Regions from separate parts of the Roseateles sp. DAIF2 genome, predicted to be linked through region 1. Evidence: predicted binding sites of a transcription regulator. Region 1 holds the regulator's gene; each other region holds the start of a gene.
What was found. Region 1 encodes FNR, which switches genes on or off when oxygen is low (the NO sensors DNR and NnrR bind a similar motif). Its sites were predicted from a motif close to TTGATNNNNATCAA; they were not measured.
Positions count from the first base shown of each region.

Region 2: G8A07_RS13720 (PAS domain-containing methyl-accepting chemotaxis protein) is a predicted target of FNR. The motif match lies at 1,690-1,703, and genes of this name have one in related genera.
Region 3: G8A07_RS14550 (ribonucleotide reductase subunit alpha) is a predicted target of FNR. The motif match lies at 2,462-2,475, and genes of this name have one in related genera.

Region 1 covers NZ_CP049919.1:2,237,481-2,247,893, reverse strand. Annotated here, with positions in the region: gene icd (NADP-dependent isocitrate dehydrogenase) at 1-752, opposite strand, end outside; gene G8A07_RS10445 (sulfite exporter TauE/SafE family protein) at 865-1,545, opposite strand; gene hemN (oxygen-independent coproporphyrinogen III oxidase) at 1,556-2,968, opposite strand; gene fnr (fumarate/nitrate reduction transcriptional regulator Fnr) at 3,063-3,884, shown strand; gene G8A07_RS10430 (hypothetical protein) at 4,296-4,583, opposite strand; gene G8A07_RS10425 (hypothetical protein) at 4,587-4,850, opposite strand; gene ccoG (cytochrome c oxidase accessory protein CcoG) at 4,873-6,330, opposite strand; gene ccoP (cytochrome-c oxidase, cbb3-type subunit III) at 6,355-7,269, opposite strand; gene G8A07_RS10410 (cbb3-type cytochrome c oxidase subunit 3) at 7,259-7,426, opposite strand; gene ccoO (cytochrome-c oxidase, cbb3-type subunit II) at 7,443-8,066, opposite strand; gene ccoN (cytochrome-c oxidase, cbb3-type subunit I) at 8,083-9,525, opposite strand; gene ccoS (cbb3-type cytochrome oxidase assembly protein CcoS) at 9,560-9,742, opposite strand; gene G8A07_RS10390 (cation-translocating P-type ATPase) at 9,749-10,413, opposite strand, start outside.
Region 2 covers NZ_CP049919.1:3,003,954-3,014,366, forward strand. Annotated here, with positions in the region: gene G8A07_RS13715 (DUF4148 domain-containing protein) at 1-5, shown strand, start outside; gene G8A07_RS13720 (PAS domain-containing methyl-accepting chemotaxis protein) at 6-1,637, opposite strand; gene G8A07_RS13725 (CatA-like O-acetyltransferase) at 1,754-2,413, shown strand; gene xth (exodeoxyribonuclease III) at 2,423-3,190, opposite strand; gene G8A07_RS13735 (TonB-dependent siderophore receptor) at 3,957-6,260, shown strand; partial or broken gene G8A07_RS13740 (transcriptional repressor) at 6,491-6,676, shown strand; gene G8A07_RS13745 (HD-GYP domain-containing protein) at 7,011-8,264, opposite strand; gene G8A07_RS13750 (cyclase family protein) at 8,912-9,952, opposite strand; gene G8A07_RS13755 (LysR family transcriptional regulator) at 10,071-10,413, opposite strand, start outside.
Region 3 covers NZ_CP049919.1:3,165,210-3,175,622, reverse strand. Annotated here, with positions in the region: gene G8A07_RS14560 (ribonucleoside triphosphate reductase) at 1-1,029, opposite strand, end outside; gene G8A07_RS14555 (acyltransferase) at 1,078-2,001, opposite strand; gene G8A07_RS14550 (ribonucleotide reductase subunit alpha) at 2,019-2,426, opposite strand; gene G8A07_RS14545 (putative zinc-binding protein) at 2,537-2,941, shown strand; gene G8A07_RS14540 (GlxA family transcriptional regulator) at 2,920-3,873, opposite strand; gene G8A07_RS14535 (SLAC1 anion channel family protein) at 4,005-5,003, shown strand; gene G8A07_RS14530 (NnrS family protein) at 5,023-6,222, opposite strand; gene G8A07_RS14525 (hypothetical protein) at 6,222-7,304, opposite strand; gene G8A07_RS14520 (metal-sulfur cluster assembly factor) at 7,315-7,656, opposite strand; gene G8A07_RS14515 (Rrf2 family transcriptional regulator) at 7,653-8,096, opposite strand; gene G8A07_RS14510 (nitric-oxide reductase large subunit) at 8,109-10,370, opposite strand; gene G8A07_RS14505 (DUF2249 domain-containing protein) at 10,410-10,413, opposite strand, start outside.

The sequences.
Region 1 (10,413 bases):
TGCGCCAGCGCATAGCCCCAGTCGCGGAAGCCACCCTCGGTGAACTTCATGATGTTGCCCTTGTGAACCAGGGTCACGCTGGGCTTGTCGTTGTCGATCGCGTACTGGATGGCCTTGCGCACCAGGCGCTCGGTGCCCTCGCGCGAGACCGGCTTGACGCCGATGCCCGAGGTCTCGGGGAAGCGGATCTTCTTGACGCCGAACTCATGCTGCAGGAAGGCGATCAGCTTCTTGGCCTTGTCGCTGCCTGCCTCGAACTCGATGCCGGCGTAGATGTCCTCCGAATTTTCGCGGAAGATCACCATGTCGGTCTTCTCGGGCTCCTTCAGCGGCGAGGGCACGCCCTTGAAGTAACGCACCGGGCGCAGGCACACATACAGGTCCAGCTCCTGGCGCAGCGCCACGTTCAGCGAGCGGATGCCGCCGCCCACCGGCGTCGTCAGCGGGCCCTTGATCGAGACCACATAGTCCCGCAGGACCTGCATGGTCTCCTCGGGCAGCCAGACATCGGGACCATAGACCTGGGTCGCCTTCTCGCCGGCATAGATCTCCATCCAGTGGATCTTCTTCTTGCCGCCGTAGGCCTTCTCCACTGCCGCATCGACCACCTTGAGCATCACCGGCGTGATGTCGAAGCCGGTGCCGTCACCCTCGATGAAGGGAATGATCGGCTGGTCGGGCACGTTCAGCGAGAAGTCGGCGTTGACGGTGATCTTCTGCCCGCCTTCGGGCACCGTGATGTGTTGGTACATGTGTGGGCTACTCCGCGCGAGGCGTTGTGGGTCGAAAAGCTCGAACGATTCTATGCCAGCAAAATTGCGCAGCCGTTCAGTCTTATATAAGTCTTGGGGGCGCGCCGCCTGTTCATCGGCACCAGTCCGCGACCTGCTGCCACACCCCGTGGCCCAGCGCCCAGACCGAGGCCGCCGCCAGGCACAGACCGGCCAGGCGCACCGCCCAGCGCATGCCTCCCGCACCGCGCCGCAGCAGCACCGGAGCGAGCAGCAGGCCCGGTGCCGAGGCCGCGCCGAACGCGCCCATCACCGCCGCACCCTGCGCCGGGCCGGAGGCCAGCGCGGCCACCACCAGGGCCGACTGCAGCAGCCCGCAGGGCCAGGCCAGCCAGGCCAGACCACCCAGGGTGGCGCGGCCGGTGACCGCGCGGCCCGCGCCGATGCCGGCCAGCGACACGGTGGCCGAGCCCGCCGCCGCGCGCTCGCTGCGCGCGCCCAGCGCCTCCAGCCAGGCCGGCTGGCGCCCGCGCCACAGCAGGTACAGGCCCAGGCCCAGCGCCGCCATGTGCAGCATCACCCACAGCGGTCGCAGCAGCGCGCTGGCCTGGCCCAGCTGCGCGGCCCAGCCGACGCTGGCCGCCGCCAGCGCGCCGCCCGCGGCATAGCTGGCCAGCCGCGCCAGCTGGAAGCCCCACAGCGCCCGCCGCTCGCCGCCGACCAGGCCGGTGCAGGCCGCGCCGCACATCAGCGCGCAATGCGGCGTGCCGGCCAGGCCCATCAGCAGCGCCGAGGCGATCAGGGCCAGGTCCATGGCGCTTGGTTCAGATGATCTTGGAGAACTGCGCGCGCGTGCGGTCGGCCTGCAGATAGCGGTCGAACACCATCGCCACCGCGCGCACGAAGTACCAGCCCAGCGCCGTCACCTCGATCGAGCCCGGCAGCAGCTGCACCATGCCGGCCTCCTGCAGCGGGCGCAGCGCTTCCAGCTCGGCGCGGAAGTACTCCGGCACCTTGATCAGATGGGCCAGCTCGATCGATTCGAACTCGACCCGGCCCTGGCACATCAGCGCCATGATCATCGCGCGGCGCAGCAGGTCGTCGCGGTTCAGCGCCAGGCCGCGCACCACCGGCAGCTGGCCCTGGCGCAGCAGGTCGTAGTACTCGTCCAGGGTCTTGGCGTTCTGGCTGTAGGTCACGCCGACCCGGCCGATCGCCGAGACGCCCAGCCCGATCATGTCGCAGTCGGCCTGGGTGCTGTAGCCCTGGAAGTTGCGGTGCAACCGGCCCTGGCGCTTGGCCACCGCCAGCGAATCGCCGGGCAGCGCGAAATGGTCCATGCCGATATAGGTGTAGCCCTGGGCCAGGAAGCCGCCGATCGCGCCCGACAGCATTGACAGCTTGTCGCCGGCTGGCGGCAGCTGGCCGACGTCGATGCGGCGCTGCGGCTTGAAGCGCTGCGGCAGATGCGCATAGGCATACAGCGCGATGCGGTCCGGCCGCAGCTCGGCCACCTGCGCGATGGTGCGCTGGAAGGAGGCCGGGGTCTGCAGCGGCAGGCCGTAGATCAGGTCCACATTGGTCGACTCGAAGCCGAGCGCGCGGGCGCTCGCCATCAGCGCCGCCACATCCGCATAGCTCTGCTGGCGATGCACCGCCTTCTGCACCGCGGCGTCGAAGTCCTGCACGCCGAAGGACAGGCGGTTGAAGCCCAGGCCGCGCAGATGCGCCAGACGCTCGGTGGTGACGGTGCGCGGGTCCACCTCGATCGACACCTCGGCGCCGGCGGTCAGGCGAAAGCGCTTGGCGATCGCCGTCATCAGGTCGCCCAGCTCGGTGTCGCTCAGGAAGGTTGGCGAGCCACCGCCCAGGTGCAGCTGCGAGACCTGCGGCGCACGGCCCAGCCGCGCCAGGGTCAGGTCCATCTCGACCAGCAGGGCCTGCAGGTATTCGCCGGCGCGCTCATGGTGGCGCGTGATCACCTTGTTGCAGGCGCAGTAGTAGCAGACCGATTCGCAGAAGGGGATGTGCACATACAGCGACAGCGGCGCGCCGCCGCCGACCAGCGCGCCGCTGGCGCGCTGCGCCAGCGCCTGCTCGTACTGCTGGACCGTGAAGGCCTCGACGAAGCGGTCCGCCGTCGGATACGAGGTGTAGCGCGGCCCGGCGATGTCGTAACGACGCAGCAGGTCCTCGCTGATGGCGGGCGCGGTGGGGGTGATGCAGGCGTTAGGCATGAGCGCACTTTGCCAAGCCCGGCTGGCCGGCGCTTGATGCACGTCAAGCTTCATGCGCATCGGCGGGTCAACAATGGACCTCATCTTGAGGAGCATCATGTCGTCCACCTTTCAGCAAGCCTCGCCCTGCCCCGCGCCCGCCGCCAATGGCGAATGCACGGGCCGGACCCTGACCCGATCCACGCCGCAGGACGCGGCCCTGCGCGCCGAGCCCTTCAAGGTCGCCTGCTCCAGCTGCAATCTGCGCGAGCTGTGCCTGCCGGTGGGCCTGTCCAAGACCGATCTGGAGCAGCTGGACACCCTGGTCGCCACGCGCCGCACCGTCGCGCGCGGCGACACCCTGTTCCGCGCCGGCGATGCCTTCCAGTCGCTGTTTGCGGTGCGCACCGGCTTCTTCAAGACCTGCGTCTCGGCCGAGGACGGCCGCGACCAGGTCACCGGTTTCCAGATGGCCGGCGAGCTGCTCGGCCTGGACGGCATCAGCAACGACCGCCACAGCTGCGACGCGGTCGCGCTGGAGGATTCGCAGGTCTGCGTGATCCCCTATGGCCAGCTGGAGGAGCTGTCGCGCGAGTTCACCGACCTGCAGCACCAGTTCCACAAGATCATGAGCCGCGAGATCGTGCGCGACCATGGCGTGATGCTGCTGCTCGGCAGCATGCGCGCCGAGGAGCGCCTGGCGGCCTTTCTGCTGAACCTGACCCAGCGCCTGCAGGCGCGCGGCTTCTCGGCCTCCAGCCTGGTGCTGCGCATGACGCGCGAGGAGATCGGCAGCTACCTGGGTCTGAAGCTGGAGACGGTCAGCCGCACCTTCTCCAAGTTCCAGGAGGACGGCCTGCTGGAGGTGAAGCAGCGCCAGATCCGCATCGTCGACCAGGCGGGCCTGCAACGGCTGGTGAACAGCACGAACTGTTGAGAGGTCGATGTTGCAACGATGAAGCGCCCTGCGGGGCGCTTTTCTTATGGTTCGGTCGTGGGACGCTCGGGCGATCGCCGGGCTGCGGGTGCACGCGCTTGCTCCGTGTCCCCCGGGCCGCGCTGCGGCCCTCCTCCTTAACCTGCGCAAGCGCGCACACCCGCAACCCGGCTCTGGCGGCGCAGCGCCTCTTCGACGACGCCCCATATCGGCCACAGGGCGCACGCAGGAGGGTGGGTGGGCCTGATGCGGAGGTCAAGGAGGAGGCCGCGCAGCGGCCGGGGGATTGAGCCCGGACACCGGAAGTCCGGTGGACTTCCGGTGCCTGGCGAAAGCCAGGGCCGCGAGGCCCTGGCAGGCAGCAGCAGGCCTGCCCGCCCTCCTGCGCTCTTCGCCGATCCCGCCCGCGCCTCAGTCGGCTAGCAACAGACTCAACCCGGACGACAACGCCGTGATGGCCCAGAAGCCCAGAAAGGCCAGGCTGTAGAGCGCCAGCGGCGGCAGGCCGGCCGCAGCGATGCGCGGCTCCAGCAGGGTCGGGTCGAGCAGGCTGAACACCAGGCCCTCCAGCACCGCGGCCATCAGGAAGGACGGCCACAGCGCCGCCATCAGCCGCCGGCGCAGACGTTGTTGAATCTGCGGCTGTGGCCGCAACCGCGGCGCGACGGGCGCCAGCGGCGGACCGGCGCGGCGGCCCATCGCTCAGAGGCCGCCGGTGGCGGCGTGGTTGCGGGCCTTCATCGCCGGCTGCTCGGCCTGGGTCTGACGCAGGTCGGCCGAGGGGTCGACCCGCTTCGCCTCGATCACCGGATCCGGATGCGCCAGCGCCAGCGCCAGGGTCACGAAGGAGGCCAGCACCACCGCGCTGGGCCCGCCGATCACCAGCCACATCATGCCGACGCGCCACCAGGGGCGCGGCGTCGCCTGGCCGACGGGCCCGTTGCTGTTGTTGCCATTCATGCTCATGCGGGGTCTCCGGTTGGGCGGGTCAGCGGGGCACGACGAAGGTGGACTTCTCGCGCAGGCCGCGCGCCTCGTCCTCGTCCGAGGCCAGGCGGCGGATCTCGAAATGGATCACATGGGCGCCGGCGCCGGCCGCGGCCGCGCCCTCGGGCGGCAGACGCAGCGCCAGCGAGACCCAGCGCGCCTCGGCGGGCGCCAGGGTCAGGGCCACCGGCCGGCTCAACGCCAGGCCCGGCAGGCCGTCGGCCTCGATCTCGTAGCGCTGCGGCTTCTCGGTCGCGTTCATCACCTGCAGGCGGTAGACGTTCTCGATCACGCCGTCCTCGATCTGGCGCGCCAGTGCGGCGCGGTCGCGCAGCACGTCGACCCGGAAGGGCGTGCGCAGCGCCAGGCTGGCCAGCATCGCGCCGGACAGCAGCAGCAGGATCGCGCCGTAGACCAGCACGCGCGGCCGCAGCACGCGGCGCCAGCGTTCGCCACGGTTCAGGTGCTGGGACAGGCCGTTCTCGGTGTCGTAGCGGATCAGACCGCGTGGATAGGCCATCTTGTCCATCACGTCGTTGCAGACGTCGATGCAGGCGGCGCAGCCGATGCAGTCGTACTGCAGGCCCTGGCGGATGTCGATGCCGGTCGGGCAGACCTGCACGCACAGGGTGCAGTCGATGCAGGAGCCCAGGCCCTGGGCCTTGGGGTCGGCCTTCTTCGAGCGCGAGCCGCGGGGTTCGCCGCGCTCGGCGTCGTAGCTGATGATCAGCGTGTCCTTGTCGAACATCGCGCTCTGGAAGCGCGCGTAGGGGCACATGTACTTGCACACCTGCTCGCGCATATAGCCGGCATTGCCATAGGTGGCGAAGCCATAGAACAGCACCCAGAACCATTCCCAGGGACCGAGGCCGAAGGACAGCACCTCGCGGCCCAGCTCGCGGATCGGCGTGAAATAGCCGACGAAGGTGAAGCCGGTCCACAGGCCGATCGCGATCCAGGCGGCCTGCTTGCCGCCCTTGCGCCAGAGCTTGTTCCAGTTCCAGGGGCCGGCATCCAGGCGCATGCGCGCGATGCGGTCGCCCTCGAACTTCTGCTCCACCCACATATAGATCTCGGTGTAGACCGTCTGCGGGCAGGCATAGCCGCACCACAGGCGCCCCGCCACCGCGGTGAAGAAGAACAGCGCATAGGCCGAGATCAGCAGCAGCGCCGTCAGGTAGATGAAGTCCTGCGGGTACAGCACCAGCCCGAAGATGTAGAAGCGCCGCGCGCCCAGGTCGAACAGCAGGATCTGGCGCCCGCCCCATTCCAGCCAGGGCAGGCCGTAGAACAGCAGCTGCGTGGCCCAAACCAGCACCCAGCGCCAGGCCGCGAACCAGCCATGCACGGTGCGCGGGTAGATCTTCTTCTGCGCCTCGTACAGGGACACCATCTCGGCGCCGGCCTCGGCGGCCGGCGCGATCGGGATCACCTTGGCCCGGGTACTGCTGCTATTCATGGCGATGGCTTCTGCTCTTCTTCCTCACTGCACCTTCGGGTCGCGATGCGACAGGCCCCAGACATAGGCGGCCAGCACGCGGATCTGCTCCGGGCTCAGGCGCTCGCCATGGGCGGGCATCTGGTTGGTCTTGCCGCCGTTGATCATCGCGACCACCGCGTCCTCGCCCCAGCCATGCAGCCAGACCTTGTCGGTCAGGTTCGGCGCGCCCAGGGCCGGGTTGCCCTTGCCGGCCGGGCCGTGGCAGGCGGCGCAGGAGGTGAACTTGTCCTTGCCCAGCTGCGCGGCGACCGAGTTGTGCGGGCTGCCCGACAGGCTCAGCACGTAATGCGCCAGGTTGCGCACGTCCTCGGCATTGCCGACCGCCGCGGCCATCGGCGGCATCTGGCCGATGCGGCCCTTGCCGATGGTCTCGATGATGGTCTCGTGCGCGCCGCCATACAGCCAGTCGCCGTCGGTCAGGTTCGGGAAGCCCTTGCTGCCCTTGGCATCGGAGCCGTGGCAGGTGGCGCAGTTGTTGGCGAACAGGCGCTCGCCGATGCCCATCGCCTGGGTGTTGCCGGCCAGCTGCTCGACCGGCATCGCCGCGTACTTGGCATAGACCTCGGTCAGCGCGACGCGCGCCTTGGCCTGCTCGGCCTCGTACTGGCCGGTGCTGCTCCACTTCAGGGTGCCCTCGGCGCTGCCCAGGCCTGGATACAGGGCCAGGTAGACGCCGGAGAACACGACGGTCAGCACGAACAGGCCCATCCACCAGCGCGGCAGCGGGTTGTTCAGCTCGCGCAGGTCCTCGTCCCAGACATGGCCGGTGGTGTTGTCGCCGGCCATCACCTTGCGGCGTGCCGCGATGACCAGCAGCAGCAGGCAGAACACCAGGCCACCGATCGTGGCCGCGGCGACGAACACCGACCAGCCGTTGGAGAAAAAGTCACTGCCCATGATTCACCACTCCCGCCTGCTCATCCTTCAGGGGCAAGGCCGCCAATTCATCGAAGGTGTTCTTGTCGCGCCGGCCGCTGTAGACCCAGGCCACGATGCCCGCGAACATCAGCAGCAGCAGCACCGTCACCGCGCTTCTCAGATCATTGATATCCATCTCGCGCTCCTAGCCGTCACTTCAGCGATGTGCCCATGACCTGCAGGTAGGCGATCACCGCCTCCAGCTCGGTCTTGCCCTTGACCGCCTCGGCCGCACCGGCCACCTCGGCGTCGCTGTAGGGCACGCCCAGGGTGCGCAGAGCCTGCAGCTTGGGCGCCATCTCGGCCGGGTTCACGCCGGTGCTGGCCAGCCAGGGATAGGCCGGCATGTTGGACTCGGGCACCAGATCGCGCGGGTTGATCAGGTGGATGCGGTGCCATTCGTCGCTGTACTTGCCGCCGACGCGCGCCAGGTCCGGGCCGGTGCGCTTGCTGCCCCATTGGAAGGGGTGGTCGTAGACGAACTCGCCGGCCGTCGAGTAATGGCCGTAGCGCAGGGTCTCGGCGCGGAAGGGGCGGATCATCTGCGAGTGGCAGTTGTAGCAGCCCTCGCGCACATAGACGTCGCGGCCGGCCAGCTGCAGCGGCGTGTAGGGCTTGAGGCCCGGCGCCGGTTGCGTGGTGGAGCGCTGGAAGTACAGCGGCACGATCTCGACGATGCCACCGACCAGCACGGTCAGCAGCACCAGCACGATCATCAGGAAGTTGCTGGTCTCGATCTTCTCGTGACCCGCGGGCTTGTTGGTAGTGGATGCCATGATGTTCTTGTCCTCCTCAGGCATGGGCCAGCACCGCGGGCACGCGCACCGGCTGGTAGCGGCCGACCCGCGCCGTCATCACCACGTTCCAGGCCATCACGCACATGCCGCCCAGGTACAGCAGGCCGCCCGCCAGGCGGATCACGTAGAAGGGGTAGGTGGCCTTGACGCTCTCGACGAAGCTGTAGACCAGGGTGCCGTCCGGGTTGGTGGCGCGCCACATCAGGCCCTGCATCACGCCGGCGATCCACATCGCGGCGATATAGAGCACGATGCCCAGGGTCGCGACCCAGAAGTGCAGCTCGATCGCGCGCTTGCTGTACATCTCGGTGCGGCCGTACATGCGCGGGATCAGGTGGTACAGCGAGCCCATCGAGATCAGACCCACCCAGCCCAAGGCGCCGCTGTGCACATGGCCGACCGTCCAGTCGGTGTAGTGGGAGAGCGCGTTGACCGTCTTGATCGACATCATCGGGCCCTCGAAGGTCGACATGCCGTAGAAGGAGAGCGAGACGATCAGGAACTTCAGGATCGGGTCGTCGCGCAGCTTGTGCCAGGCGCCGCTCAGGGTCATGATGCCGTTGATCATGCCGCCCCAGCTGGGCGCCAAGAGCACCAGCGAGAACACCATGCCCACGCTCTGCGCCCAGTCCGGCAGCGCGGTGTAGTGCAGATGGTGCGGGCCCGCCCACATATAGGTGAAGATCAGCGCCCAGAAGTGCACGATCGACAGGCGGTAGCTGTAGACCGGGCGCTCGGCCTGCTTCGGGATGTAGTAGTACATCATCCCCAGGAAGCCCGCGGTCAGGAAGAAGCCGACCGCGTTATGGCCGTACCACCATTGCACCATCGCGTCCTGCACGCCGGCATAGGCCGAGTAGCTCTTGATCCAGCTGACCGGGATCGCCGCGCTGTTGACCAGGTGCAGCACCGCCACCGCGATGATGAAGGCGCCGAAGAACCAGTTGGCCACGTAGATATGCTTGACCTTGCGCGTGCCGACGGTGCCGAAGAACACGATCGCGTAGCTGACCCACACCAGGGTGATCAGGATGTCGATCGGCCATTCCAGCTCGGCGTATTCCTTGCCGCTGGTCATGCCCAGCGGCAGGGTGATCGCGGCCAGCACGATCACCAGCTGCCAGCCCCAGAAGGTGGCCCAGGCCAGCTTGGGCGCGAACAGGCGCGTCTGGCCGGTGCGCTGCACCACATGGTAGGCGGTCGCGAACAGCGCGCAGCCGCCGAAGGCGAAGATCACCGCATTGGTGTGCAGCGGTCGCAGGCGCCCGTAGCTCAGCCATGAGATGCCCAGATTCAGCTCGGGCCAGGTCAGCTGGGCGGCGATGATCACCCCCACCAGCATGCCCACCACGCCCCACAACACGGAAGCCAGCGCAAAGGCGCGCACAACCCCGTCCTCGTATACGGGCGCTGTATGCCCGCTTGCCCCTGTCGTCATCACGACGCTCCTTTGATGATGCTCGGGAAAATTCTCAGCGGCGCCCCACCGGCGCGGCTTGATCGCCGTCAACCGGCGGCGTTTCGGGATCGAAAATGCGCTCGCCCTCGCGCTCCAGGTCTTCCAGCTGGCCGCTGTGCAGGGCCCAGCCGAACAGGCCGACGATGGCCAGCACCAGCAGCACCGACAGCGGGATCAGCAGGTACATCACTTCCATCGCGGCTCAACTCACTTTCTGCAGACGCAGCGCGTTCAGCACCACGAACAGCGAACTCAGCGCCATGCCCAGGCCCGCGGCCCAGGGCGGCAGCAGGCCGGCCAGCGCCAGCGGAATGCAGGACGCGTTGTAGAAGGCGGCCCAGCCCAGGTTCTGGCGGATCACGCGGCGCGTGCGCAGCGCCAGCTCGCGCAGCCGCACCAGGTCCAGCAGCCGGCCCGACAGCAGCACGCCGTCGGCCTGGGCGCGCGCCAGCAAAGCGCCCTGCCCCATCGCCAGGCTGGCATCGGCGCGCGCCAGCACCGGCGCGTCGTTGACGCCGTCGCCCAGCATCAGCACGCGGTGGCCCAGGGCCTGCAGCCGCGCCACCTCGGCCAGCTTGTCCTCGGGGCTGGCGCCGCCCAGCGCGCGCGCCACGCCGGCCTCGCGGGCCAGTGCCGCCACCCGCGCCGGCGCATCGCCCGACAGCAGCAGGGTCGACAGGCCCAGCGCATGCAGGCGCTCGACGGCCTCGCGCGCATCGGCGCGCAGCCGCTCGCCGAACTCCAGCACCAGCAGGGCCTGACCCTCGGCCGGCCCGAAGGCCAACTGGCCGCCGCTTTCGCTGACGCCGCCGACCCAGGTCGGCGAGCCCAGGCGCCACAGCCGCCCGGTTGCATCGCGCGCCTGCA
Region 2 (10,413 bases), 770 kb from region 1:
GCTGACTAGGTCATCTGCGCTGCCTCGCGTCGCAGCTTGGCGGCGCGGCGCAGCGCCGGCGCATCCGGCTGCGCCACGGGTGACAGGTGCTCCTGCAAGCGGAACACGCGCAGCGCCGCGTTGACCTCGCCGGCCTGCTGCTGCAGCTGCTCGGCCGAAGCCGCCAGCTGCTCGACCAGCGCGGCGTTGTGCTGGGTGATGCCGTCCAGCTGCTGCACCGCCTCGTGCACCTGCGAGATGCCCTGCAGCTGCTCGTGCGCCCCCTGGTCGATGCCGTCGATCAGGCCGGCGAACTCGCGCACCGACAGCAGGGTCTCGTCGATGCTCTGGCGCGCCGCACGGGTCTGCTGCTCGCCGACCTCCACCTTCGCGGCCGAATCGCTGATCAGCTGCTTGATCTCGCGCGCCGCGCCGGAGCTGCGCTGCGCCAGCGCGCGCACCTCGGCCGCCACCACCGCGAAGCCGCGTCCATGCTCGCCGGCGCGCGCCGCCTCGACCGCGGCGTTCAAGGCCAGGATATTGGTCTGGAAGGCGATGCCGTCGATCAGCTGGATGATCTCGGCGATGCGCTGCGAGGCGCCGGCGATGTCGCCCATCGTGTCGGTCACCGAATGCACGACCGCGCCGCTGCGCTGCGACACCGCGCTGAGCTGGTCCGCCACGCCATGGGCCTGGCGCGCCGCCTCGGCGCTGGCGCGCACGGTGGCGGTGATCTGCTCCATGCTGGCCGCGGTCTGCTGCAGGCTGGCGGCCTGCGATTCGGTGCGCGCCGCCAGATCCTGGTTGCCTCGTGCGATCTCGTCGCTGGCCGCCACCATGCGGCCCAGCTCGCGCTGGCTGTCCGAGACCAGCGCGCGCATATTGACCACCAGCTGATTCAGCGCCAGCTCCAGGCCACGGGTCAGGCCGTTGCCGCTAGTCTGCAATTGCTGGCTGAGGTCGCCGGCGGCCAGGCGGTTCGCGAAGGCCAGCACCGGCGCCAGCGCGCGGCGCCGCCGCGCCTGCAGCCACAGGCCGGCCGCTCCGGCCAGCAGCGCCAGCGCGGGCAGGGCGCCGTACCAGGGCAGGGCGGCCATCAGCCCGCCGGCGCCGCCCATCAGCAGGTAGCCGAGCCAGCCGTCGAACTGGCGCGCCACGCGCCGCGCGTGGCCCAGCAGCGCACCGGACCAGCCGCCGCGCAAGACCTGGCCCTCGTGCAGCCGGTGCTGGGGCGAGCGCCCCTCGTGGGCCTCGGCGCGCATGCGGGCGTAGAGCGTCTCGGCCGCTTCGATCTGGGCCCGGCTCGCCTCGCTGCGCACCGACATATAGGCCACCGGCCGGCCACCGTCCAGCAGCGGCGTCACGTTGGCCAGCACCCAGTAATGGTCGCCGTTCTTGCGGCGGTTCTTCACCAGGCCGGACCAGGGCTTGCCGGCGGCTATCGTGGCCCAGAGGTCGCGGAAGGCCTCCGCGGGCATGTCGGGGTGGCGGATCAGGTTGTGCGGCTGGCCCAGCAGTTCCTCGCGGGTGTAGCCGCTGACCTCGACGAAGGCCGCGTTGCAATGCAGGATGCGGCCCTTCAGGTCGGTGGTCGAGACCAGGCTGCGCCCCGTCGGAAAAGGGTACTCGCGCTGGGTGACGGGCTGGTTGTCTCGCATCAAGGTCTCCGGTGTTCTGGAGACAGCTTGTCAGGGTTTGCACCGTGTGGACTTGATATGGCTCAAGTCGCGGACCGGCGCGCGGGTGTGGGCGCGGGCGCCGGTACGATGTCACGATGACGATGAGTGCAGCTAAACAACTCCGGCTGGAAGGCTGGCCGCGGCGGGCGGCGTTCGAACATTTCCGCGGTCTGGCCCAGCCCTTCTTCAGTCTGTGCGCGACCGTCGATGTCGGCGCGCTGGCCGCGCGGGTCCGGGCCTGCCCCGGCGCGACGCCCTTCCTGGTCTATCACCATGCGGCGCTGCGCGCGGCCAATGTGGTCGAGCCCTTCCGCTACCGGCTGGACGGCGCGGGCGTGCGGGTGCATGCGCGGGTGAATGGCAGCACCACGGTGCTGCGCGAGGACGGCGAGAGCCTGGGCTTCGCCGATCTGCCCTATGAGCCGAAGCTGGCGGACTTCGTCGCGCGGGCGCTGCCGGTGCTGGCGGCCGCGCGCCGGCCGGCGCCCGGGCTCGGCGCGGAGGGCGCGGCGCTGGACGAGCAGGCGCCGCTGATCCACATGACGACGATTCCCTGGCTGTTCTTCAGCAGCTTCAGCCATGCCCGCGGCGCGGGCGACGACGTGCCGAAGCTGGCCTTCGGCCGCATCGTCGAGCAGCAGGGGCAACGGCTGATGCCGGTGGGCGTCGAGGTCCATCATGCGCTGATGGACGGGCTGCATGTCGGTCGCTTCTACGCGGCGATGCAGGCCGCGCTGGATGGCGAGGAAGCCTGAGCTGCCGTTTCAGCGCGTCAGTGTCACGACCACCGGCGTGTGGTCGCTGGGGCGTTCGTTCTTGCGCGGCAGCTTGTCGATCACGCAGGCACTGACCTGGGGCTGCAGCGTCCGGCTGACCAGGATATGGTCGATGCGCAGGCCCTGGTTCTTGCGGAAGGCCAGGTTGCGGTAGTCCCACCAGCTCCAGCTCTTGGCCGGCTGCTCGAACAGGCGGAAGGCGTCGACCAGGCCCAGCTCCAGCAGGCCCTGGAAATGCGCGCGCTCCTCGGGCGTGCAATGGATCTGGCCGGCCCAGGCGACCGGGTCGTAGACGTCGCGGTCCTCCGGCGCGATATTGAAGTCGCCCATCAGCACCAGCTGCGGATGCGCGGCCAGCTCGGCCTTGATCCAGGCGCGCAGCGCGTCCAGCCAGCCCATCTTGTAGACGAACTTGTCGCTGTCCGGCGCCTGGCCGTTGGGGAAATAGGCGCCGATCACCCGCACGCCGGCCACGGTGGCGGCGATCACGCGCGCCTGCTCGTCGGCGAAGCCGACGATGTTCTTCACCACATCGGTGGCCGGCTCGCGACTCAGCAGCGCGACGCCGTTGTAGGTCTTCTGGCCGAACCACTGCACCTGATAGCCCGCATCCAGGATCGCCTGGGTCGGGAACTTGTCGTCGGTCAGCTTGGTCTCCTGCAGCACGATGGCATCGACCGGATTCGCGGCCAGCCAGTCCAGCAGCTGCGGCAGGCGCACCGCCAGCGAGTTCACGTTCCAGGTGGCAAGTTGTATTGGCATCTTAACTTGTTGATTATTAAGGTATTTTTATTTGTGTCTTGCCGCCTGACCCCCAAACGGTCCCCACGTCGTGCCAATGCACATCGTCGCGGCAAAGTTGCATTGGGGGTCAGTCTAGCCTTTCAGGGGGACCGCGCAAAGCGACGGCAAGGGCAAGAAAAACTAGCGCTCAGCCTGCTTGGATGCGTTCGGCAGGTGCGGGCGCATTGACGGTCATTGCGCCAAGATGTCTTGCATCCAAAGCCGGCAGGGCAGCGTATTGGCAACCGAATCCCACTGGGGCTTGCAGCTTGTCGGGGGCCGTAAAGGCCATTGCGCTGCGCCGGACCGCCGGCAGTACCGGCGGCAGGCGTGGGATGGTTGCGGGACAGACGCAGGCTATCTTGAGGCGGTCTGGAGCCTGAATCGGTGAGTCCGCTGCCCGCAGAGCGTTCTGCTGCAGGCTCCGTCAAGAACCGCATGCATTGCCTGGTGACGTTCCGTGTCCAGCACAGAGCTTGGCTGAGGCTCAGCAGTCGGCGCAGTCGAGGCCAATGACCCGTTGCTGATGCAGATGCACGGGCATCGTTTGATGCAGGGTGCGATTGCCGCACGCTCAGGTTCCCGCTGCGACTGTTGGATTTGTCCCGGAAACGGCAGGGCTCAGTTAGCACCGGGCAAGTGGAAAAGGCTTTCCCCTGGGGTGACGTGGCGAGCACCCAACAAGCCCGGACCCAGTCTAAAAAGATAATGCGCATCATTCTCAATAGCATTAAAGAAGATGCAGGTCCTCACCCTTCAAACTCGCGAGTCGTACTCGTCATCTCCCTCACCCTTTAGAACTCCCGGTAAAGCGCGTCGCCTACCCGGGCACGCGCTGTGCAGCGTGGTCGTACTTGGTGCTCTGCTGCCGCTGGGCGCTCAGGCCCAAGAAGCACGATCCGTCTCGGCTGCTTCGACCGAGCAGAAATCGGACAAGCGGGGCGACAGTGTCGTCGTGTCCCAGCTTGATGCTTCCGGCAAGAACACGCTGCCAGTGGTGGAGCTGACGGGGACGAAGATCAAGACGCTGTACGCCACGGTGGGCAAGCTTGACCAGGCGCTCAAGGAGATTCCTCAGTCGGTCACGGTGTTGTCCCAGGAGCGTATCGAACAGCAGGGCCTGCAGACACTCGATGACGCCATGCTTCAAACGACAGGCGTGACACGCGAGCAGCTCTGGTTGAACAACAAGTACTACTCGCGCGGCCTGGAGATCAAGAACATCCGCTACGACGGTGGCGCGACGTCGGTCATCACCGATCGGAACAACAATGCCGACCTGGCGCAGTTCGAGGAAGTCTCGATCATGCGCGGTGTGGACGGCCTGTTCGGTGCGGGTGATGCCGGCGGGGTGATCAACCTGCGGTCGAAGCGACCACAAGCCCACAGCGCGCTCGTGACGAGCGTCAGCGCCGGCAGCTGGAACAACTACCGAGCCGAGATCGACGCGACCGGCTCGTTGACCGGGGACCACCGGCTCAAGGGCCGTGCCGTGGCCGTGTTGCAGGATCGGGACCACTTCTTCAAGCCCAGCCACAGCCGTCGCCATATGGTCTATGGCGCGCTGCAGTTTGATCCCAGCCCCGACACCTCCGTGCTGGCCGGAATCAGCTTCCAGAAAGACAGGCAGGACGCGTTCAATGCCAGCCTGCCGCGTTATGTGGACGGCGCGGATCCCCAGTTCCCTCGCAGCACGACCATGGGCGCGCCTTGGGGCTGGATCGAGCGAGAGAACCGCGTGCTCTTTGGCATCGTGTCCCAACAGTTCGGTCCGCGCTGGAAGGCAACCCTGAACATGCGGCATATGGAAGGCGATGACGCGATCAACGGCGCGGAGATGGAAGGCAGTGTCAAGTACAGCACGCGCCAGTCGGACTGGTGGCGCTATCAGGACAAGAACCGAGGTAGCGAGACCCTGCTGGATGCCAACCTGCAAGGCCGCTTCGATGCCCTCGGCCGCACGCACGACGTGATCGTCGGCCTGGACCACGCCAAGTCCACCAAGCACTACAAGCAGAACTGGGTCTTCTACGGTTCAGGCAATGCCTTTGACCGCACGCCACCCCCGGCCTGGGATTTCCCGCCGAGCAGCTGGGACACGTCCACGCGCAATGCGGGCGACGCCTCCGCCGTCTACGCGTCGTTGCGCTTGCGCCCTGTCGATCGACTGGCTGTGATGGTCGGCGGACGCAAGGTGTTCAGCGAATCCCAGAGCATCCTCAACAAGAACACCAATGCCAGCAATGACTTCACGCAGAAGAGCGACTTCGTGCCTTACCTTGGCGCGGTCTACGACCTGACGCCTCAGTGGGCCCTGTACTTCAGCCGTGCGGAGATCAACCAATCCCAGCTGAACTACTTCGAGTCGGCCACGGGTCCATCGCTTCCTGCCGCTACCGGCAAGAACACCGAGCTCGGTGTGAAGGGCGAACTGGTCAAAGGGCGTCTGGCGGCAAGCCTGGCTGTCTTCGACATCAAGAAGGACAAGGAGGCTGTCTACAAGAGTTGGACGCCCACAGGCAACAACGCCTCATGCTGTTACGTCGCTACCGGCAGCAAGGCCAGTCGTGGTGCAGACCTGGAACTGAACGGTCTGGTGCAGCCCGGCTGGAATCTGTCCGTGGGCTACACCTACAACGACAACAAGAACGAAAGAGCCGATGACGCTCGCTTCAACACCCTGACCCCGAGAAACCTGCTGAAGATCTGGTCCAACCACGACCTGCAAGCCTACATCCCCGGCTTCAGCATGGGCTGGGGGGTCTCGGCGCAGAGCAAGAGCTACCAGTCAGGTTCGGTTCAGGCCTACAACCCGGCCTCTGGCGAGTTCGATGGTGCCTGGCAGAACTACGCGTTCGTGCAGAGGGGCTACGGGGTCTGGTCCTTGCGAGCGGCCTACGACATCACGCCCCAACTGAGCCTGGCCTTGAATCTGAACAACCTGTTTGACAAGCACTACTTCAGCACGATCGGGCAGAGCGGCTACGGGAACTTCTATGGCGAACCGCGCAACGCCGTGTTGACGCTCAAAGCCAGCTACTAAGGGGACCTAGCAGCGTTCAAGTCCATGGCCGAGGTGGGCAAGTTGCTTGCCCCTGTTTTTCCTCCCCCCTGAGCAGGACGCCATGCCGTGATGACAGCGGCATTGCTTTCTCGCCCCGGTGCCGCGAGGCCCTGGGGCGCTTCTTTGAGCCCGAGCCCTGATGATGAAGTGCAAGACACGTTCGGTGGAACGTGGTGTTAGCGGCCATGCCGTGGATGGAGAGGCAGCGCATGGCGCGAAGAAGTCCCGTGAACGTGAGAGCGGACGAGCTGAAGACCAACGGTCTGAAGGCCACGGTGCCTCGCCTGAAGGTCCTCGGAGTCTTTCATCAGTCCCAGCACCGGCACCTGTCTGCCGATGACGTCTATCGAGTGCTGCTGGAAGAGAACGCCGACATCAGCCTGGGCACCGTGTACCTCAAGGCCGCCCCCCAAGGACCTTGAGCATTTGCCCAGAGGCCGGGAGGCCTGCTGGGCTTTTTCTTGGTTGGCGAACTCTCGAGTGAGTCGGGATTTGATGCGGCTGGACCTGATCTTTGCGTTGTCGATGGGCGAGACCCTCGAGGAGGCGCACAGGACGGGGCGCCAGCTCATTGAGGAGGCGCATGGGCGCAAACAGGACAACGAGCTGCTGATCGCGTTGACGCGGCTGACGCTGGTGCGGGCCCAAGGCGAAAATCATGCGGCGGTTGAGCAATTGCTGTTGGAGGCGAAGCCGGTGATCGTGGCGCGGCTGGCGTTCACCCGATGCCTACTTCAGCCACAGGTCCTCCAATCCCGGGAACCCCCATTTCGACGGATCCTCAGGGCCGACGATGCGATCGGTTGCATTGGGCGCGGCCAGGTCGATTGTCTGGACCGGAATCTGCTCTTCGGAGCGCAATGAGAAGAACACGCGGACCACCGGCGTGAGTAGCGACTCGGCTCCCGGCGCGAGGACGATGGCCAATCGCTGAGAAGCCAGCCTCACCAGCGATCCGACGGGATAGATGCCGACCGACTTCACGAAAGCGCTGAAGAGCTGCTTGTCGAAGTGGCCCTCCCATTTGGCCATTTGGCGCATGGCTTCAGCAGGATTCCAAGCTTCCTTGTAAGCTCGCTGCGAGGTCACGGCATCGTAGACGTCGCAGATGGCGCCCATGCGCGCGAGCTCGGAGATCCTGGCGCCCGGCAGCTTATGCGGGTAGCCGGTGCCGTCGATCTTCTCGTGATGGTGCAGCGCGATGTCAACTACCGTCGAATCGGCGCCACTTGAGCGAAGCATGTTGGCGCCGGCTACCGTGTGGCTTCTCATGACGCTGAACTCGGCATCGGTCAGGCGGCCCGGCTTGTTGAGCACGTCAAGGGGCATCGCCGCCTTGCCCAAGTCGTGCATCAGTCCGCCGACACCGGCCAGCCGGGTGCGCTCGTCATCGAATCCGAGCTGACGGGCCATCGCGATCATCAATGCGCAGACGGCCACGGAGTGCATGTAGGTGTAGTCGTCGTGGGTCTTCAACCTGGCCACACTGAGCAGCGCCACGGGTTGACGCTCGACCGAGGCCGCGATTTCCCTGACGAGGAGCTGCGTGGTTCCTGCATCGATCGCTTTTCCGAGGCGCGCAGCCTGGAGCATGTCCTTGACCTGGGACTTTGCGGACAGGCAGATCCGCTTCGCGCGCTCGATCTCCTGTGTGATCGAGGTCGGGCCAGGGGATGACCTGGTCGATGACGCGGTCCCTTCCGTCATTTCGCCGGAAGGACGAGAGGCGGTATCGGGTTCGGGCGTTGTTGGAGGGCTGGGTGCCTGGGCATCCGCGGCGAGCCTCGATCGCGTGTCCACAACCTGGCCTTGACTCGGATCAATCCAAACATCCTGGATGCCACACTCGCGAATCGCCATCAGGTCGCGGGTGTCGGTCAGCAGGAAACTGCCTCGCAGGAACGGATGTTTCAACCAGGAGCCCCCCAGCTTGTGGATAAACATGCCGAGCTGCAGGTCGGTGACGGGAATCCGTGTCTTCAAGATCGTTCCTCGTACGTGTCGTCGTGGAGCCCTCCGGCTACCCTGTCCGGTCTGCAGGCGGCGCGGGATCTTGCAGCGAGCTATCGCCTATGACCCTGCCGAGCGGGTGTTTACATATTGGGGTGCTTGGACAGTTCCTTGACTTGCCGCGACTCTGTCACGTCGCATCGGAGCGGCCATCGGTGAACTATCGCTTGGCTTGCCACTTCTCCGCCATCATGGGCAGCGAATTTGGTGTGGTCAATCGGTTTCAACATGGCCCGTACATAGTGCTGGCGCTTTCCCGGGGGAGGCCGTGGGCGACATCGAGTTCGTCGGCAAAGTCATCGACCGTGCCGAGGCGACCGTGGCGACATGGCTCGCAATTCCAAGGCAAGTAGTCGATGCAGCAGGGCTTGTCGCCTACCGCTGCGTCCATCGCCGCCATCCGATGCCCGCGGCCCAGTTCCCACGAGCCACCCCTGGCCGGCCGCTGACGACGTCGACGCCGCCATCAGCCTGGGTGGGGTGGCCTGTGCCAGCGCGACATGATTGGACGGCGGGACAGGGGCGCCGCAACGGCACGTTGCTGGTCATCGGCAGCATGTTGTGCCAGCGGCCAACCCCTATCGTTGAGTTGCCCGATCCGTGACGATCGGGCCGTCTCCTCAGCGCACCGGAATCGCAATCGGCCGCAGTGGCGCGGCGTCGCCGCCGCGGATCTTCAGCGGGCCGCCGATGAAGGCGAACTCGTAGACCTTGTCGCGGGCCAGTTCGTCCAGCGCCACCAGCTCCATGATGGGCACGCCCTTCTGCGCCAGCAGGTAGGTGTGCAGCGGCACATAGTCGTCATCGACCTCGGAGGGGAAGGTCTCCAGGCTCAGGTTGTCGGCGCCCAGGATCATCGCGCCGCCGTCCTCGACCAGGAAGCGGGCCGCGTCCAGACCCAGGCCGGGTGGCTTGGCCATATAGGCCTGCGGCTGGCCGTAGAGCTTCATGCGGCCGGTGCGCACCAGCACGATGTCGCCTTCGCGCAGGCTCACCTTCTGGCGCGCCAGCGCGTCCTGCAGGTCCTGGCGGGTGATGCGGTACTGGTCGGGCAGCATGTCCAGACCCTTGGCGCCGGCCACGTCAATCAGCACGCCGCGCGCCACCAGCGGCGGGAACTTCTCGATGCCGGTGCGGCGCCAGCCGCGGTCGCCCAGATGCTCGTCGGCGCTGAAGCCGTTCCAGATCTTGCCGCGGATGCCGAAATGGTTCAGCGCGTCGATATGGGTGCCGGTGTGGCTGTACATCGAGAAGGCGGTGCCGGTGTAGCTGCGCGTCGCGTTCATGTCCTTGCCGACGTTCATCGGGTCGTCGACCACGGTGCCGCGCGGCGTGTGCGTCATCCAGAACTGGTAATGCGGGTCGCCCGCGTCCTGCCAGCTGGGCATGCCCATGTAGTACTCGGTGGCCAAGTCGTAGACCTGGCCGCCGCTGATGCGCTGCAGGATGGCGGCGCGCGAGGCCGGCGTGATCAGGTTCAGCCGGCCGATCTCGTCGGTGGGGCCCCAGGGGCTGGTGCCGACATCCTGCCTGGCACCGGCCGGGTGGCCATGCGGGCCGTGGGCCTGTGCTGCCGGGATGGCCAGGGCGCCGAGCGCGGCGGCGGTGATCCAGCCGAGCAGGGTAGCGGTGATGCGGGAAGAAGAGGGAAGAAGCGTCATTCGAAAGGTCCTCCGGCCGACATGGCCGATGGACGCAAGCGTAGGCTTCGGGGGCTTGGCGAATAAGCCCCGCGCGGTGGCGAGACTCTTCGCTGGCGCTTAAGAATCGGTCGGTCGATCAGTCCGCGCCGACGGCGGCGGGCAGGCGCTCGGCCAGGAAGTCGACAAAAGCCTTCACCTTGGGCTGCAGATGCCGGTGCGTGGGATAGACCGCGTAGACATGGCGCGGTGGCTCGGCCGCGTCGGGCAGCTGGATGCGCACGAGCTGTCCCGCCGCGATCGCGGGCCGCGCCAGGAAGGAGGGCAGCGCGCCGATGCCCAGGCCGGCGATGAGCAGCTCGCGCAGCATCAGGCTGTTGTTGGCGCGGATGCGCGGCGCGGCCTCGGGCGCAGCCTCCTCGGGCACCGGCCAGACGCCCGGCTCATGGGCCAGGCTGTAGGCCAGCAGGTCGTGTTCGCGC
Region 3 (10,413 bases), 930 kb from region 1:
GTAGGTCGGGATCGGGAAGGTGAAGACCCGGCCCTTGGCGTCCCCTGCGGTCATCACCTCGATATAGGCGCGGTTGATCAGGTCCATCTCGGCCTGCAGCTCGCCGTAGGCGAAGGGCATCTCCTCACCGGCGATCACCGGCACCTGCTCGCGCAGATCCTCGGGGCAGGTCCAGTCGAAGGTCAGGTTGGTGAAGGGCGTCTGCGTGCCCCAGCGCGAGGGCACGTTGAGGTTGTAGACCAGCTCCTGGATGCACTGCCGCACCTGGGCGTAGCTCATCGCGTCCTTGCGCACGAAGGGCGCCATATAGGTGTCGAAGGACGAGAAGGCCTGGGCACCGGCCCATTCGTTCTGCAGGGTGCCAAGGAAGTTGACGATCTGGCCCACCGCCGAGCTCATGTGCCGGGGCGGCCCGGCCTCGACCTTGCCCGGCACGCCGTTCAGACCCTCGTGCAGCAGGGTGCGCAGCGACCAACCGGCGCAGTAGCCGCTGAGCATGTCGAGGTCGTGGATGTGGAGGTCGCCCTCGCGATGCGCGCGGCCGATCTCCGGCGCGTAGACATGCGAGAGCCAGTAGTTGGCCGTCACCTTGCCGGCGACGTTCAGGATCAGGCCGCCCAGCGAATAGCCCTGGTTGGCATTGGCATTGACGCGCCAGTCGGCGCGTTCCAGGTATTCGTTGATCGAGCTTTCGACATCGACCAGGGTCTTGCGGTCCTGGCGCAGCCGCGCATGCTGCTCGCGGTAGACGATGTAGGCGCGCGCGGTCTTCAGGTGGTTGGCGGCGATCAGGGTCTGCTCGACCACATCCTGGATCTGCTCGACGCCGGGCGTCTCGCCGGTGAAGCGGTGCGCAAGCACCTTCAGCACGCCGGCGAGCAGCAGGCTCATCTCGTCGCTGCCGTATTCGCCGCTGGCGATGCCGGCGCGCTGCAGCGCCAGCGCGATCTTGCCGGGATCGAAGGGAGCGCGGCGGCCGTCGCGCTTGAGCACGGTGCCGGGCAGGGCGGCGGGAGAGGTGTTCGGCATGGGCAGGTCTTCAGCACTAGATGTGGGGTGAAGACTAGCTGCTGGACACTAGATGTGGTTTTGCGTCAGCGCAAACTCCCGGGCTTGCTGCAGCAGGCTCTCGATCTGCCGGTCCTTCTCGCGCCACAGCTGTTCCAGCCAGCGGTGGAACTCGGCGCGGAAGGCGCTGTCGCCGCCGTAATCGCCCTCGCACAGGGCCGGCGGGATCGGCAGCTCGCGCAGTCGCAGGATCACCCGGCCGCAGCGCCCCGACAGCAGGTGCCAGAAGCTGGGCGTGCCGTCCGGGTAGACCAGGGTGACATCCAGCAGGGACTGGAACTGCCGGCCCATCGCATGCAGGCTCAGCGCCAGCGCGCCGGCGCGGGGCTTCAGCAGATGGCGGTAGGGCGGCGCCTGGCGGCGATGCTTGGCCGGCGTGAAGCGCGTGCCCTCGGCGAAGTTCATCACGCTGGTCGGCAGCAGCGCGAACTTTGCGCAGGCGCGCCGCGTGGTCACGCGGTCCTGATCGCGCAGCTCGGGGCGGCGGCGCAGCGCGGCCTTGGAATGGCGGCGCATGAAGGGAAAGTCCAGCGCCCACCAGGCCAGGCCGATCACCGGGACATAGATCAGCTGCTGCTTCAGGAAGAACTTCAGCATCGGGATGCGCCGGTTCAGCGCACGCTGCAGCACGAAGATGTCGACCCAGGAACGGTGGTTGCAGTTGACCAGGTACCAGCCGTCGGGGCGCAGGCCCTCGAGGCCTTGCATATCCCAGGGCGCATGCTGGATAAGCGCGAGCCAGCGGCTGTTGGCGCCGATCCAGGCGGTGGCAATCAGGTTGAGCAGCGGGTCGATGCGCCGGCGCACCGCTGGCAGCGGCAGCATCAGCTTGAGCAGGGCCAGCGCCAGCAGCGGCAGGCAGCAGAGCAGGGTGTTGACCGCCAGCAGCAGCAGGGAAAGCGCGCCGAGCGCGCCGGAAAGCAGGCGCCTCATCGGGATAGAGGTTTGCTTCAGTCGAAGCTCAGCGAGTTGCCGTCGCGATCCAGCGCCAGCAGCCCTTCGATGCGGCCCTGCCGGACCCGTTCGATCAGCTGCCGCAGGCCGGCGTCGATCTGCGTTGCGTCGGGGGGCGCGCCGCGGCGCCCGGACAAACCGGCCGCGAAAAGCACCTGCCAGGGCGGACCGGCCTGAGCGGCTTCGGCGCGCAATGCGGCGAAGCCATGCAACTCCTCCGGCGCCTTGTCCACGCACATCAGGGGCGCCAGCGCACCGCCGCGGCCGGCGGCAAAGGCCGCGCGCTGGGCCGCATCGGCATCCTCGGGCAGCTCGCTGCCCGCGAACACGAACAGCAGGCGCTGGGGCTGCAGCTGGGCCTCGGCGGCGCGGCGCAGCTGTTCGAACGGAGTGGTATCGATCATGGACCGAAGGTTCACCGTTTTCTGACTGCAAGGCCTTGCGTTGAATCAAGGACATGGGGACGGCGCGGTGCGCCAATGGCCGGCAATTGGGTCGATCCGAGGTATCTGGCATGCACCACAGTCCATCCCCAAGCAGCGCGGCGGCGACGCCCTTGCCCTTGGTCTATTCCTGCTCCGGTTGCTCCAGCGCGGCTCAGATGGCCAACCACCTGGCGCTGCGCCTGGATCGCGAAGGTCTGGCCGAGATGTCCTGCATCGCCGGTGTCGGCGGCAATGTGCGCAGCCTGGTGCGGCGAGCCCATGAGGCCGCTAAGAGTGGCCGGGGCATCATCGCGATCGACGGTTGTGTTCTGGCCTGTGTCAAGGGCTGTCTGGCAGAACGCGGCATCATGCCGACCCGCCATGTGCTGCTGGCCGAATCAGGTGTGGCCAAGCGCTACCGAACCGACTTCGATGCCGCGCAGGCCGACCATGTCTATGCCGATCTGGCAACTCAGGTGAAGCGCCTGCGGTAATCGCTGGGGCCGACGCCGACACGGCGCAGGAAGGCTCGGCGCAGGCCGTCGGCATTCGCATAGCCGACCGCGTCGGCCAGGCGCTTGAGTGGCAGGTCCTGCTCTTCCAGCAGGCGGCGCGCGGCGTCGATGCGCGCCATCTCGACGAACTCGGCCGGGGTCGAGCCGGCTTCCGCACGGAACACCCTCGCGAAATTCCGCTCGCTCATGCCGGCTCGGCGCGCCAGTGCCGGCACCGACAGGTCATCGCGCAGGTGGGCGAGGATATGGGCCTGCAGCAGGCTGACGGCCGAGCGCTCGGTGCTGCTTTGTGCCGCCAGGTGGGCGCTGAACTGCGACTGCCCGCCCGGTCGCTTCAGAAACATCACCAGCTCGCGCGCGACGCGCAGTGCCAGCTCGCGGCCATGGTCCTCCTCGACCAGGGCCAGCGCCAGGTCCATGCAGGCGGTGACGCCGGCCGAGGTGTAGGTCTTGCCATCCTTCACATAGATGCTGTCGGGCTCGACCCGGGCCTGGGGGTATTGGCGGGCCAGGCGCTCGGCCTCGTTCCAATGCGTGGTGACGCGCTTGCCGTCCAGCAGTCCGGCCGCGCCCAGGACGAAGGCGCCGCTGCAGACGGCGGCGAGGCGCCGCACCGAGCCAGCCTGGCGTGCCAGCCAGGCTCGTAGCACGGGGTCGACGTCGAAGTCGTGGATCTGCGGGCTGCCGGCGATCAGCAGGGTATCGAGCTTGCCGCGCTGCGTCGCCACCGTGCTGTCCACCGCCAGACGCAGCCCGCTGCTGCCTTTGAGCAGGCCCGGCGAGGTGCCGATGATCTGGATCCGGTAGGCGCGCGGGTTGCCGAGCTGGCGCGCGGCCTCGGCGAACACGTCGGCCGGGCCGACCACGTCCAGCAACTGGGCGCGGGGAAGGGCGAGGATGGCGATCTGCATGACTGGCACTCGTTGCTGGAGGATTGGCAGGAAGTGACGCATCGCGGGGGCTGGTATCGGTCGAGTTTGGCTGAATATTACGTAAACGGCAAATAAAGCCATTCATCAACCCATCTGCAGGAGCTTCCGCCATGCTTGCCACCACGATTCCCAACGAAAGTCCCCAGGTCGCCACGCCGCCGCGGGCCAGCGTGCGGCACCTGCCCGTTAATCTGTTCGGCGCCGTAATGAGCCTGGCGGGTCTGGCCATGGCCTGGCGCCTGGCCGGCCGCAGCCTGGGCGCGCCGGCCGTGATCGGCGAGGCGATCATCGTGCTGGCGCTGGGCGTCTTCCTGCTGCTGGGCGGCGCCTACCTGAGCAAGCTGCTGCGCCACCGCGACGCGGTGAAGGCCGAGTTCGCACATCCCATCCTCGGCAACTTCTTCGGCACGATCGCGATCTCGCTGCTGTTGCTCTCGTCCCTGGTGCAGCCCTATGGCGCGACTGCGGCGCAGGCCATGTGGGGCCTGGGCAGTGCCGCAACCCTGCTGCTGGCCTATGTTGCGGCGGTGCGGCTGCTGCGCGGCGGCAGGGCGCCCCAGGATGCGGTGCCGGCGCTGCTGATCCCGGGCGTGGCCGCGCTGGACATTCCCGTCACCGGCGCCCAGATGACTATGGCCTGGGCGGCCGAACTGAACCTGGCGGCGCTGGCGATCGGCGGCGTGCAGGCCCTGCTGCTGCTGAGCCTGGTCTTCGCCCGCCTGGTGCAGCAGCCGGCGTTGGCCGCCGGCCTGAAGCCCTCACTGATGATCCTGGTCGCCCCCTTCGCGGTGGGTTTCCTGGCTTACACCAATGTAGTTGGCGAAGTCGATCGGCTGGCCGCGCTGCTGTTCTATTTCGGCGTCTTCACCTTCCTGCTGGTGGCGCCCCAGGTGTTCCGCCGCGACGTGCCTTTCGTGCCGGGCTGGTGGGCGATCGGTTTTCCGATGGCCGCGCTCGCCAATGCGGCGCTGAAATACGCCGAGGCCCATGCCGCGCTGCCCCTGACGCTGCTGGCCGGCCTGCTGTTGGCGGTGCTGAGCCTGGCGATCGCGGTCCTGGTGCTGCGCACGCTGCGTTCGCTGTTCGACGGCAGCCTGCTGAAGGCCTGAGCGGGCGGACCGGAGGGGCTCAGCCCGGTCGTCCATCCAGCCGCGCCCGGCTCAGCACCGGCCAGTAGCCGACCGCATAGAGCCCGAAGCCGGCAGACCAGAGCAGGGCAGAGCCCAGCACCGCCGGCATCAGCAGGGCTGGAGCGGCGAGCGGCAGCAGCACGCGCAGCGACGCGGCGGCCAGCACCAGCAGGTAGCAGGTGACGTCCAGCCGGCTGGCACGCAACGGCCGGCCGGTGTGGCCGCGGGCGGTGCGCGTCATCATGCCGATGATCAGGCCGCCGACCGCGCCGAGGGTCAGGGCATGGGTCGCCAGCGAGGCGGGCACCAGATCCAGCGCGGCCAGGCCGCGCAGGGCCAGGTGCAGCGGCAGCCAGGCATAGGCGATGTGCAGCACCCACAGCAGCGGCACGCGCCAGGTCCGCTGCGGCTGCCAGAGCAGCCAGCGCAGCAGGTGCAGGGTCGCGGCCAGTGCGCACAGCAGGGCCAGCGGCAGGCCGGCGAGGCCACCCAGGTCGGCCGCCAGCAAGGTCAGCAGCGCACCCAGCGACAGCTGTTCGAGTCGCGGCCGGCGCGTCGCGTTGGCGCCCGGTGCGCCATTGTTGGTGAACATCGGGATCACGCGGCCGCCCATCACCGCCAGGATAAAGAGCACCAGGTCCAGCGCCGGCTGCACACCGAACCAGGGCGGCAGCGCCAGCAGGCCCAGCCAGCCCAGATGCAGCAAGGCCTGCGCCGACGCCAGCCCCAGCAGCAGCGCGACGAAGAAGTAGTTGCGCCGGTTGCGCGCCTTGTAGAAGGGGATGGCCAGGCCCAGCGCGGCGGCCAGCGGGAAGGCCACGTTGACGAGGGCGGCCGCGAGGCCCCAGGGCGTCAGCACCAGCAGCCGCCCGGCCAGCCAGAGCGCGGCCAGCATCATCAGCGGCACGCCGGTGGGCGTGGGTTGGTTGGTCCAGTTGCGGCCCGCGGTGAACAGGAAGCCGACCACCACGGCCAAGGTGAAGCCGAACAGCATCTCGTGCGCATGCCACAGCGGCCCGGCTAGATAGGGGCGATGGCCCAGCAGGCCGGCGAACTGCAGCGCCCACAGCGCGACCGACAGCGCCGCGAAGCCGCTGGCCAGCAGGTAGAAGGGTCGGAATCCCAGCTGCCACAACGCAAAGCGCGGCGGGCCGGCCGGGCGCCGCAGGGGCTCCTCGAGACGGATGAAGGCGGACATCAACGATTCTCCTTGCGGGCGCGCCACAGCAGGGCGGCCGCGATCAGGGTCAGTGCGAACAGGGCCAGCGCGGCGGCGTTCAAGGCGGCGCCCAGCGCGCGCAGTTCAGGCTCGGCCGGGCCGGCGCCCAGGCGCAGCAGCAGCGAGGCGTGCAGCAGGGCCAGCGGTGCGTAGAACCAGGGGCCGTAGAGCAGCTTGATGCCGGCGACGGCCGGCAGGATCACCGGCGCATGGCCCATCACCATGCTGAACACGAAGCCCAGGCCCAGCCCGTGCAGCGCGGCGTCACGTGCCGGCCATCCCAGCGTGGTGGCCACCCAGGCCAGGCCGGCCACCGCCAGCCAGCCGTAGCCGCCGAGCAGGCAGACCGCCATGTAGCGGCTCAGGCCTTCGGCATGCACGGTGCGGCGCGCGATGTCGTGGCGCAGCAGCCAGGCGGCCAGCAGCGTGAGTGCCGCGCCGTACAGCACCGGGGACAGGGCGGCGCCGCCCAGCAGCAGGGCCAGCACCGCATACAGCGACCACTCGGCCGCGGGGCGGCGGCGCATCAGCCGGGTCATCTCCAGCCGTTCGGCGGCGATCGTCAGCACCAGCAGCGCGAACCACCAGGGCAGGGGGTCGAAGCCGGCCAGGCGCAGTGCGAAGGCGAGGTTGCCCAGCAGCCAGCACAGCGCGCCGGCCATCAGCAGCAGGGTGTGCGGCAGCAGCTGCCGGCGCAGCACCAGGGCGTTGACGCCGACGAACAGCCCGGCCGCTGCCACCCCCAGCCAGGCGCCGAGCGCGGCCCGACCGGCCAGCAGCGCCAGCCCGCCGGCGCCCGCCAGCAAAGGCGCGGCGAAGGTCCAGCCCTGCTTCAGCGCCACCGCCCGCTCCAGCGCGATCACGCTGCCCAGGAACGCGCTGATCATCAGCGCGCCATGCTGCGCGGCCGCGCTGCCGACCCAGGGGCTCCCGGCATCGGCGACCTGCAGGCCCAGCCGTGCCAACCCGCCGATGCTGCCGGCCAGCAGGGCCAGCAGGATCAGGGGCGGCAGCAGCGGGAAGAACCGCGGGCGGCGTGGCCGGTGCATGGCGCTGCGCATTGTTTGCTTCCTACCAGCCCATGAAGCGGCGCGCCCGCTCGCTCATGCGCTCGGGGCTCCAGGGCGGCTCCCAGACCAGCTGCGTGTCGAGCGCGATGCCTTGCGGCAGCACGCGGTCCAGTTCGGCCTCGACCTCGTCCAGGATCACGTCGGCCACCGGGCAGGCCGGCGAGGTCATCGTCAGGCGAATGCGGGCCTGCTGGTCGGCGATCGTGACGCCGTAGACCAGGCCGACGTCGACGATGCTCATTGCGACCTCGGGATCGACCACGCGCCGCAGCGCCGCGAGCACGGGTTCGCGCAGCGCCTCGGGGCCGTCGTAGGGGAAGGGGGGCTCAGGATGGGTGCTCATGCACGCCTCTCGAAGAACAGCAGCTTGGCTACCGCCTGGCGGTTTCGCACCAGGTCGGCCAGGGTGTAGCGGTCCAGCACCGCGTAGAAGGCCGCCACCGCTTCGGCCAGCACGCCGCGCAGCTGGCAGGCCGGCGTGATCGCGCATTGCCCGCCTTCCTCGCCGAAGCATTCGGCCGGCCGGGCCTCGCCCTCGGTCTCGCGCACCACGGCGCCGACGCCGATCTGCTCGGGCTCGAGTGCCAGCTCCATGCCGCCGCCCTTGCCACGTACATTGCTGAGCCAGCCGCTCTTGCCGAGGAAATGCACGACCTTGGTCAGGTGGTGCTCCGAGATCTCGAAGGCCGCCGCGATCTCGCCGATGGTGGCGCGGCTGCCGGGGCGCGCCGCCAGGTAGATCAGCACGCGCAGGCTGTAGTCGGTGAAGCTGGTGAGTTTCATGGTTCGAGCCTATCAGCCCCCTTGCGCCGCGCCGCGGCCCAGCACCGGCTTGGCGGGCCGCCCGGGCAGCAGCTTCAGCGCATAGACGGCCAGCAGTACCGCGCCGGCGGCGAACAGCAGGTCGCCCGGCACACGTAGCCAGACCAGGGCCTCCATCACGCCTGAATGCACGATCTCGGGCGAACGGGCATACCAGAGGCCGCGGCTGACGCTGGCCCAGGCCTGGTAGATGCCGGCCGGCAGCAGGGACAGGAAGACCATCATCGCCAGCCCGAGGTTCATGCCCCAGAAGGCCGGAGCCAGCAGGCGGTCGGCATGGCGCTCGTACAGGCCGCGCAGGCAGAACAGCATCAGGCCGATGCCCAGCATGCCGTAGACGCCGAACAGCGCCGCATGGCCATGGGCCGGCGTCATGTTGAGGCCCTGCACGTAGTACAGCGAGGCGGGCGGGTTGATCGCGAAGCCCAGCAGGCCGGCGCCGACGGTGTTCCAGAAGCCCACCGCGACGAAGCAGAGGATGGGCCAGCGGTAGGCCGCCAGCCAGGGCCGGCTGTGCGAGCGGCGCCAGGTCTGGATCGCCTCCAGCCCGATCAGGGTCAGGGGCACGACCTCCAGCGCCGAGAACACCGCGCCGACCGCGATCACCGAGGTGGGCGTGCCGGTGAAGTAGAGGTGGTGCAGGGTGCCCAGGATGCCGCCGAACAGGAACACGATGGTCTCGGCCACGATCGCCCGATTGGCGCTGCTGGCGCGCACCAGGCCCAGGCGGGTGAAGATCAAGGCGACCACCGCGGTGGCGAAGACCTCGAAGAAGCCCTCCACCCACAGGTGCACCAGCCACCAGCGCCAGTACTCGATCATCGAGTAGTGGGTGTGCTGGCCCCAGGTCAGCGAGCTGGCGTAGAAGCCGCCGATGCAGCTGGCCGAGAGGAACACCATCGCGATCAGGCCGCGCGTCTCCGAGGGCTTCTTCAGCGCGGGCCACAGCGCGCGGCCCAGCAGCAGCACCCAGAACAGCAGGCCGGCGAACAGCAGCAGCTGCCAGACACGGCCCATGCTGGTGAACTCCAGGCCCTGGTTGCCGAGCCAGAAGCTGAAGTCCATGCCGCGGCGCTGCAGGGTGCCGAGCCATCCGGTCACGGTGGAGCCGAGCACGACGAAGACCAGGGCCCAGAACAGCAGGTCCACGCCCAGCTTCTGCCACTTCGGCTCGCGGCCCGACAGCAGCGGCGCGATGTATAGGCCGGTAGCCAGCCAGGCGGTGGCGATCCAGAAGATGCCGACCTGGGTGTGCACGGTGCGGCTCACCACATAGGGCAGCAGCTCCGCCAGCGGCAGGCCGAAGAAGGCCTGTCCCTCGACCGCGTAATGCGCGGTGATCACGCCCATCGCGATCTGCAGCAGCATCAGCGCGATCACGACGAAGAAGTACTTGCGCGTGGCCTTCATCGAGGGCGTCGCGACGACACCCTTGAGCGGATCCTCGTTCGGCGGCAGCGCTTCGGGCTCGTGCCGGGCGCTGCCGTGCAGCCACAGCATCGCGGCGATGCCGGCCAGCAGCAGCACGATGCTGACCATGCTCCAGATCGCGGCGGAGCCGGTCAGGGTGTTGCCGACCAGCGGCTCATGCGGCCAGTTGCTGGTGTAGGACAGATCGGTTTCGCCGGGGCGGTCGGTCGTTGCGGCCCAGGCGCTCCAGAAGAAGAACGCGGCCAGGGCGCGGCGGTCCTCGGCGCTCGGCAGGGCATCGTCATGCATCGCGTACTGCTCGCGCAGCGCGGCGAGCTCGCCCGCGTTGCCGAACAGCGCCTCGTAATGGGCGGCCACCGCGCGGATCGCCTCGGCGCGCTCGACCGAGACGGTGACGCGGCCGTCCATCTCGTCATGGGTGTTGCGCCGCATCTCCTGGCGTAGCGCGGCCAGCACGGCGCCGCGATCGGCCTCGTCCAGCGGCGCTCCGCCCTGGTACTGGCGCGAGCGGATGCCCCGCAGCGCCTCGGCCTCGCGGTGCAGCCAGTCGGCCGACCAGTCGGGCGCCACATAGCTGCCGTGGCCCCAGACGCTGCCGAGCTGCTGGCCGCCGCTGGCCAGCCAGGCGCGCTGGCCCTGCTGGATCTGCTCGCCGCTGAACAGGACCCGGCCGTCGCTGGCGACGACCTGGGTCGGGATCGGCGGGGCGGCCAGGTGGATCTGCCAGCCCAGATAGCCGAGGGCACCGAATGACAACACGAAGACCAGCGCCAGCCAGCGCCAGAGTCTGCCTTGGGTGTTCATGATGGATTCCTGCACAAAGGGGTCGGGTGAGGGCGGTGTTCAG